2 regions of the Pseudoalteromonas sp. GCY genome follow, and region 1 is predicted to be linked to the other one. Evidence: predicted binding sites of a transcription regulator. Region 1 holds the regulator's gene; the other holds the start of a gene.

Region 1 (4,183 bases):
AGATTTTCGTCAACAAGCTCTAGATTATCACGAGAAGCCCGTTCCAGGTAAAATCAGTGTTGAACTCACTAAACCTGCCGAGACCGTAAAAGACTTAGCACTTGCATATAGCCCAGGTGTTGCAGAGCCAGTACGTGAAATCGCGGCTGATCCGGCGAATGCATACCGTTACACGGGTAAAGGAAATATGGTTGCGGTGATCAGTAATGGTACGGCAATTCTTGGCTTGGGTAACTTAGGTCCTTTGGCGTCAAAGCCTGTTATGGAAGGTAAGGCGCTATTATTTAAGCGTTTTGCGGGTCTTGATTCAATCGATATCGAAGTTAAGCACAATACCACCGAAGACTTCATCAATACGGTGGCAAATATCGCAGACACGTTTGGTGGTATTAACCTTGAAGATATTAAAGCGCCAGAGTGCTTTGAAATTGAGCGCGCGCTAATCGAACGTTGTGACGTTCCTGTATTCCATGATGATCAGCACGGCACCGCAATTGTAACCGCTGCGGGTATGCTGAATGCATTGGAAATCCAAGGTAAAGATATTCATGATGCGATTATTGTGTGTCTTGGCGCGGGTGCAGCCGCTATTGCTTGTATGGAATTATTGATCAAATGCGGTGCTCAACGTGAGCACATCTATATGCTGGATAGAAAAGGCGTGATCCATACTCGCCGTGATGACCTAAATGAATACAAAGAGCTGTTTGCAAACAACACGGATAAGCGTACGTTACAAGACGTGATTGCGGATGCGGACGTATTTGTTGGTGTTTCTGGTCCAGACTTACTTTCTGCTGAAGATCTGAAGCTAATGGCTGACAAGCCAGTGGTATTCGCTTGCTCTAACCCAGATCCTGAGATCAGCCCTGACGTTGCACACGGTGCACGTAATGATTTGATCATGGCGACAGGTCGCTCAGATTATCCAAACCAAGTGAATAACGTGCTGTGTTTCCCGTTTATCTTCCGTGGTGCGCTTGATGTACGTGCAACCGCTATCAATGACGAGATGAAGATTGCAGCGGTTGAAGCGATTAGAACGATTGCGAAAGAACCAGTGCCTGCTGAAGTGTTAAAAGCGGCTGACGTGGATAGTCTTGAGTTTGGTCCTGAGTATATTATTCCAAAACCAATGGACCCGCGTTTGTTACCTCGTATCGCAAAAGCGGTAGCGGTAGCTGCAATTGAATCAGGCGTGGCACAAATCGATATGCCTGCTGGATATATGGAATAATACCATTGGTATTATCCAAATGAAAAAAGCCTCGATTGAGGCTTTTTTTGTGTCTGTTTTCCAGAGCGAGAGAGTAGCTATCACTCTTCGTTTATTTCTGGGATCTCCAAACCGCGCTCTTCCATTATTTGTCTTACCTCTAGCGGAATACGCTCTGGATTATCTTTTCTCAAGTCTTCATCGCTCGGCAGTGGCTGACCTGTGAAAGCATGTAGAAACGCCTCACATAAAAGCTCACTGTTCGTGGCATGACGTAAGTTATTCACTTGGCGACGTGTACGCTCATCAGTTAGCACTTTGAGTACATTCAGAGGTATGCTCACCGTGATCTTTTTTACTTGCTCTGCTTTCTTACCGTGTTCTGCATATGGGTGAATATACTCACCGTTCCATTTTGCCATAATTGTGTACTTGCCTCAGTTACATCAATGCCAATATGACTGGGTTCTGGTCTACATTATTCACCAACCGCATGAATATAGAGATAACCTTACGAATTAAAGATAAATCCCAAACTCAAAGAGATGAATAAACTAATCCGCCATAGCGAGATAGAAGAATCTCTGCCATAGTTTTCAATAACTCAGTCGTATTAGCAACGCCTAGAGTGGCGAAATTTTATCGGTTTAAAAAAGATAGTCAAATACTAGTTATTTAGCCATTTAGCAGTATAAATGTTTTGACTTCTAGTTTCTGTTGCTCTAACCTTTTAGACGTCTAAACATCCAACTATCTAGGTGACCTTATGAGTCAAGTTAACAAATCGACGGTTGCAGTGCGTCACGGTATAGAAGCTGATAAAGCGCATGGGGCAGTAGTGCCACCGCTTTACCTTTCTACCACCTATTCTTTTGCCGATTTTGATACCAAACGCGACTACGATTATGGCCGCAGCGGTAACTTTAATCGTGATGTGCTTGCACAGGCACTTACCGAACTAGAAGGTGGTGCTCGTGGCATTATTACCGCGACTGGTATGGCTGCCGTTCACCTAGTAACACAGCTACTTAACCATGACGATACGCTGGTTATTCCACATGACTGTTACGGTGGTAGCTATCGCTTATTTACATCGCTTGCAAAGCGTGGACTACTCAAATTAGCCGTCTTGGATCTCACGCAACCTGAAAGTCTTGCACAGCTGCAGCAGATCAAACCTAAATTAGTTTGGATTGAAACACCAAGTAACCCAATATTAAGGCTAACGGATATAGAAGCCGTCGTAAATGCAGCACACGCTGTGGGTGCTTTGGTTGCCGCCGACAACACCTTCTTGTCTCCTGCACTACAAAATCCCATTGCCTTTGGCGTGGATGTAGTCGTGCATTCAACCACTAAATATATCAATGGTCATTCTGATGTCGTGGGGGGCGCGGTGATCGCGCGTACACAGGAGTTGGGTGATGAGTTAGCTTGGTGGGCGAATAATATTGGTATTACCGGCGCACCTTTTGATAGTTATCTTACCCTACGTGGGCTGCGCACCTTAAACGTGCGTTTACGCCAACATCAAGAAAATGCCCAGCTGATTGCGGAGTATTTAGAAAAGTCGGCGTATGTTAGCCAAGTTTATTACCCTGGCCTTGAGTCGCATCCTCAACACGAACTTGCGAAAAAACAACAACTCGGTTTTGGTGGTATGGTGAGCTTCGATATCAAAGGCGATCTGCAAACATCTGCGAAGTTTTTAACGTCTCTAACGCACTTTTCATTGGCAGAATCTTTAGGTGGGGTTGAGAGTCTTATTTGCCATCCAGCGACAATGACACACGCAGGTATGGATCCGCAAGCACGTTTAGAAGCGGGAGTGGGCGACACGTTGATTCGTATTTCTGTGGGCATTGAAGATGCACAGGATCTCATTGCAGATCTGGAATCAGGATTTGCATGTATTGATGAAAGTCAGGCGAGTGATGATGCAAAGTCATTCAAATTAACGCCTGCACATACAGTAGCGTTGTGGTGAGTAAATGGCAAAAGTAGTACATAAGTTTGGTGGTTCGAGTTTAAGCTCGCCAGAGCGTTATCAGGCAGTTGCCAAGATAGTGTTAGAGCAATGTCGGCTGGGTGACAGTGTTGTGGTTTCTGCTGCAGGAAAAACAACGAATACACTAGTGAAGTTATGGCAAAGCTTTGAGCAGCAAGATGTTCGCGCATTCAACGATGTTTTATTACAAGTTGAAAACCATCAGCGTGAATTAATTGATGCCTTGTTTGTAGGTGAACAACACGGTGTGTTACTCAAACAGCTTGTCAATGAGCTGCAGGCAATCGCTTTAGGGCGAGAAGAACAGCAGCTTCACTACGCCAGCTTACTTGCACATGGAGAGCTATGGTCGGCTCGTATATTAGCAAACTACCTAAATTCTCAGGGTATTGAAGCCAAAGCTATCGACGCTCGTACGTTATTTGTACAACAAGAGGGAGTGTTACTACACGCCCATAACAAAGAAGCGTGCTATCGCGCAATTGATGACCACGCTATCTATATCGTTACCGGTTTTATTGCCGCAAATGCACAAGGTGAAACGGTGACTTTAGGCCGAAATGGCAGTGACTATAGCGCAACTTTGTTGGCAAGTTATCTTGATGCAGCTCAAGTATCAATTTGGACGGATACAACTGGTGTATTCAGCACTGATCCACGTAAAGTCGCCAATGCCATAAAATACACTAAGGTATGTCGTGGCCAAGCTGAATTACTCGCACGATTAGGTAATCCGGTACTGCATGCAAAAACGCTGTCTCCACTTAAAGATACCGATATAAAACTACAAGTTCGTAGCAGCTTTGATGCCGATGCACTTGGCACTGAGATAGTAAAGGCTGGCTATAGCAAAGAGAAGCGCTTTATTACCACTTTTGGACAACTTGACCTGTTACGCGTTGAACAGCTAAAAAGTGGTGAAGTAAAACAGCTAAGCCAGCTTATCCAGCATAGCATTC
Region 2 (4,183 bases), 790 kb from region 1:
TGCTCGTCAATGCTCGTATGTTTACTGTGCAATCCATGAGTGTCGGTGCGGGTGGTATAGCGAACAAAGCAGTAAGTAACCAGCACACCCGCTAAAAATGCGATAAACCCGATGAATACATGAGACACAATATTTGTCTCTGTTTGGCGCTTAGGCGCGGCCAAGACATTAGCTCTTTGAAGGCGAAATTGATAAAGGTTTTCACTTTGTACACGACTACTTTTAAGCATGTCATTATAACGCTGTGCGGTCTCTACCGCTTCTTTATAAGCGTGTGTCTGTAGTTGGGACTGCAATAAGGCAATGTAAAATAACTCGGTAAGCTGACTATTTTGCTGATTATGTGCTTCAAGCCCCTGTTTAAGTAACGTTTGTGCAGTTAGGTTATCGCCCTCAAGCTGCTTGAGTTTGGCTTCAATAAGCAGTGCTCGCTGATCAACTTTACCGTGTTGTATTAGTTGCCGAGTACGTTTGAATGAAGCGAGTTGCTGTTGTGCCTGAGTGATATGATTTTGAGCAATGGCAATTTCGGCCAATAATAAATAGGCTCGAGACAATTGGGTATAGGCACCGTTTTGTGTCAAAGGTTGAAGTAAATCTCCAATGATTTCAGTTGCTTTTTTGTATTCACGCTTTTTGTAGAATACTTCCGCGATGCTTAGCAAGGTGTGATTCGCTTTAGTTGGGTCGCCGGCTTGCTGGTGGAGCGCATGGGCTTGACGAAACGAGAGAATGGCATCATCCAACTGATTAATATCCCTCGACACATTCCCTAAATTATTAAGTGTGATCGCTTGCCTCTGCACGTCATTTGTTGCTTTCGCTATTTGGTAGCTTTCTAAAAATAAAGTAAGGGCGGTGTCTAAATCTCCAAGTGCCTGATAAGCATTAGCTAAATCGTTTGCCGATTTACCTTCCAGTTCATTTTGTTGCAACTGAGCCGCAAGCGTTTGCGCTTCGTGGAAGCTTTCCAACGCTTGAATATAATTGCGCTGGCGATAACGATTAATACCACTTTGTCTTAACACCTGAAAGCGCTGGAGCGTGGTTAACTTCCATGCCATCAACTCATCCAGTATTTGATTGCTGAGCTTTATGTCACCCGCTCGACGATACAAGCTAACAAGCTCAAGACGTGCATCAAAAGCTTGGGCACCGTTGGGTTCAAGCGTTTCAAGATGTTGCTTACAAGACAAAATATGGCTTGTGAGGTTGGCATTATTAGCACTTGGGCATTCTGAACCGTGCGCAGGTAACACAACGAGCAGTAATGCGAAAAACAAAGCAAGCAAAGGCATAAATATTAGTCTAGATACATTGTTTTTACATATTAATATAGTGGTAACAAAAAGTCGTGTCTGCCGTTAATAAATCTCAGGTTGACTACTTTTTGTATTTTGTCTCTGTTTCGATAGCAAATTAACCCTAAACCCAGGCCAATATACATATATATTAACTGTGATATTGGCTATCCTTTTAGCAATAAAAATACCCCAGCCAAAGCAATCAGGCCTCCATACATCATAGACTTAGTAATCGCTTCTCTGCGCAGTAGTCCAATCGTCATTACCATGAGCGGTGCTGTTGCAAAGATGGTTTGTGCGATAGCGGGATCAGTATGATTAACGGAAATTAACTGTAGCCAAAGCCCAATAAAGGTGCCAAAAAACACCGCAACGAATAACCAGTTTTTACCGTCGATTTGTTTAAGTGTAAGTGCTTTAAAGAGGCTTTGTGATTTCAAATAAACAACAATAAAGGCCACAAATAGGGTGCCGGATCCCAAGCGGATAAGTGCCGCCCACAAACTACTAATGCTTTCGTTATTTAGCGCACCTTTGGAAAGTACCATACCCGCAGCTTGGCAAATGGCAGCCGTGAGTGCAAAGCAGACTCCCAAGAGATAATGTTTTTTGTCTAATACCGGCTGGCTTCTACTTGGCTTAATCGCCAGCATCACACCAACGGTCGTCACTGCAATGCCGAGCCAAGCGGATGCGTTGAGATAAACACCAAGGAGCACAATGTTTAAGATCCCCGCGATGGCAGGTGCAAGACTTTCAATAACCAAAGTACGAGCAGGACCTATATTTCTAAGTGCGGCAAAGTAGGCGCTGTCACCAATCGCTATACCTAGTACTCCACTGGTTATCAGCCAGCCCCAGCTCGAGAGTAAGGTCGGGTACATAGCATCACCTGCGATGAGCAAACACAAGATCATCAAAGCAGAAGCGATGACGCCTTTGCTGACGTTCAACTCAAATGGACTAAGATGATGGCTAAATCGTTTGTACAGTATAGTTGAGCCAGCCCACACCCCAGCCGCCGCAATCGCTGCGGCTTCCCCAATCCCAATCATAAATCTCAAGTTTCTTGTGTTTATTAATATGGTGGCAAGTATACATAAATTGAAATAATCAGTGAGAGGTAAGGCATCAAATTATTATCACAAATGTTTAGACGTCCATACATCTAGAGGTTGAATTTTTCCAGTTTTTGTCCATAATAATGCCATTCGATTAGTCTGGAGCAGCGCATGCCAATCACCGTCACCGACGAACTCCCAGCCATTGCCCAATTGCGTCATGAAAATGTGTTCGTGATGCCACAAAGTCGTGCATCAACTCAAGAGATCCGCCCTATGCGGCTCGCGATATTAAACTTGATGCCGAATAAGGTGGAGACTGAGGTGCAATTTATCCGATTACTGGCAAATACCCCTTTGCAGGTGAATGTTGATTTGTTGCGACTAGACACCCATCGCAGCTCTGAAAACTCAGAGCAACATCTAGATATGTTTTACCGCTATTTTTCGGATGTGAAAGATCAAAACTATGATGCTTTGATCGTCACCGGCGCGCCGCTGGCGCATCTTGAATATGATGATGTGGTGTATTGGCAGGAATTACAGGCGTTTTTTGATTGGGCTGAGCACCATGTTACTTCAACCCTGTTTTCCTGTTGGGCCGCACATGCTGGTTTGTATCACCATTATGGGTTAAAGCGAGCACTCAAAAATGACAAACTGTGTGGCGTATTTAAGCACCACTGTTATTTTGACCACGGGGCGCTCACTCGCGGTTTTGATGATGAGTTTTTGGTGCCACACTCACGCTATGGCCATATAGATGTCGATAAAATTAACGCGTGTAAAGATCTAGTGGTATTAGCGGGCTCTGAAAAAGTGGGCGCTTACTTAATTAAAAATCACTCAGGTAGCCAAGTATATATTACCGGTCATCCTGAATACGACGCCGATACGCTACAAAAAGAATATCTTCGCGATTGTGAAAAAATGGCCAACGCACCGCAGCCAGAGAACTATTTTCCTGAGAATGACACCAGCAAACGTCCATCTAAGACATGGCAAAGCCATGCATTCTTGTTATTCTCAAATTGGTTAAACTACTATGTTTACCAAACCACACCTTATGATATTAACTTAGTTAGCCAAGATGTAAGGACTAACAATTATGCCGAATAATGTAGCCGTAAACGGTGAGCAAATAGCAGAGCAGCTTAAGCAAGCAATGCAGCAACGTATTCTGATCTTAGATGGTGCAATGGGAACCATGATCCAAAAGCACAAATTAGAAGAAGAAGACTATCGCGGTGATCGCTTTAAAGATTGGCATGTCCTTATCAAAGGCAACAACGATCTGCTAAGTTTGACGCAGCCTGAGATAATCAAACAGATCCATCGCGATTATCTAGCTGCTGGCGCGGATATTATTGAAACCAATACTTTTAATGCTACCACCATCTCGATGGAAGATTATGATATGGCAAGCCTAAGCCGTGAGATTAATCTTGAATCGGCGAAGCTTGCACGTGCGGTATGTGATGAATTTACCGCCAAAGATCCTAGCAAGCCTCGCTATGTGGCAGGTGTACTTGGTCCAACGTCAAAAACCTGTTCGATTTCTCCAGATGTAAACGATCCTGGTTTTCGCAATATCACTTTTGACAAATTGGTTGCAGCCTATGTTGAATCAACGCTTGCTCTTATCGAGGGCGGTGCTCACCTTATTTTGATTGAAACTATTTTTGATACGCTCAACGCCAAAGCCGCGTCTTACGGTGTAGAAGAAGCGTTCGAGCAAGCGGGCGTCACTCTGCCTGTTATGATCTCGGGCACGATCACCGACGCTTCCGGTCGCACGCTATCAGGGCAAACCACCGA

The links. Region 1 encodes MetJ, which represses methionine synthesis genes. Its sites were predicted from a motif close to TAGACGTCTAGACGTCTA; they were not measured.
Region 2: the regulator MetJ is predicted to act here: its motif matches at 2,458-2,475, upstream of JJQ94_RS10570 (homoserine O-succinyltransferase).

What each region holds. Positions count from the first base shown of each region.
Region 1 is NZ_CP068023.1:411,801-415,983, forward strand. Features, by position in the region: gene JJQ94_RS07030 (malic enzyme-like NAD(P)-binding protein) at 1-1,237, shown strand, start outside; gene metJ (met regulon transcriptional regulator MetJ) at 1,318-1,638, opposite strand; gene metB (cystathionine gamma-synthase) at 1,983-3,203, shown strand; gene metL (bifunctional aspartate kinase/homoserine dehydrogenase II) at 3,208-4,183, shown strand, end outside.
Region 2 is NZ_CP068023.1:1,203,437-1,207,619, forward strand. Features, by position in the region: gene JJQ94_RS10560 (tetratricopeptide repeat protein) at 1-1,298, opposite strand, end outside; gene JJQ94_RS10565 (DMT family transporter) at 1,469-2,359, opposite strand; gene JJQ94_RS10570 (homoserine O-succinyltransferase) at 2,537-3,484, shown strand; gene JJQ94_RS10575 (homocysteine S-methyltransferase family protein) at 3,474-4,183, shown strand, end outside.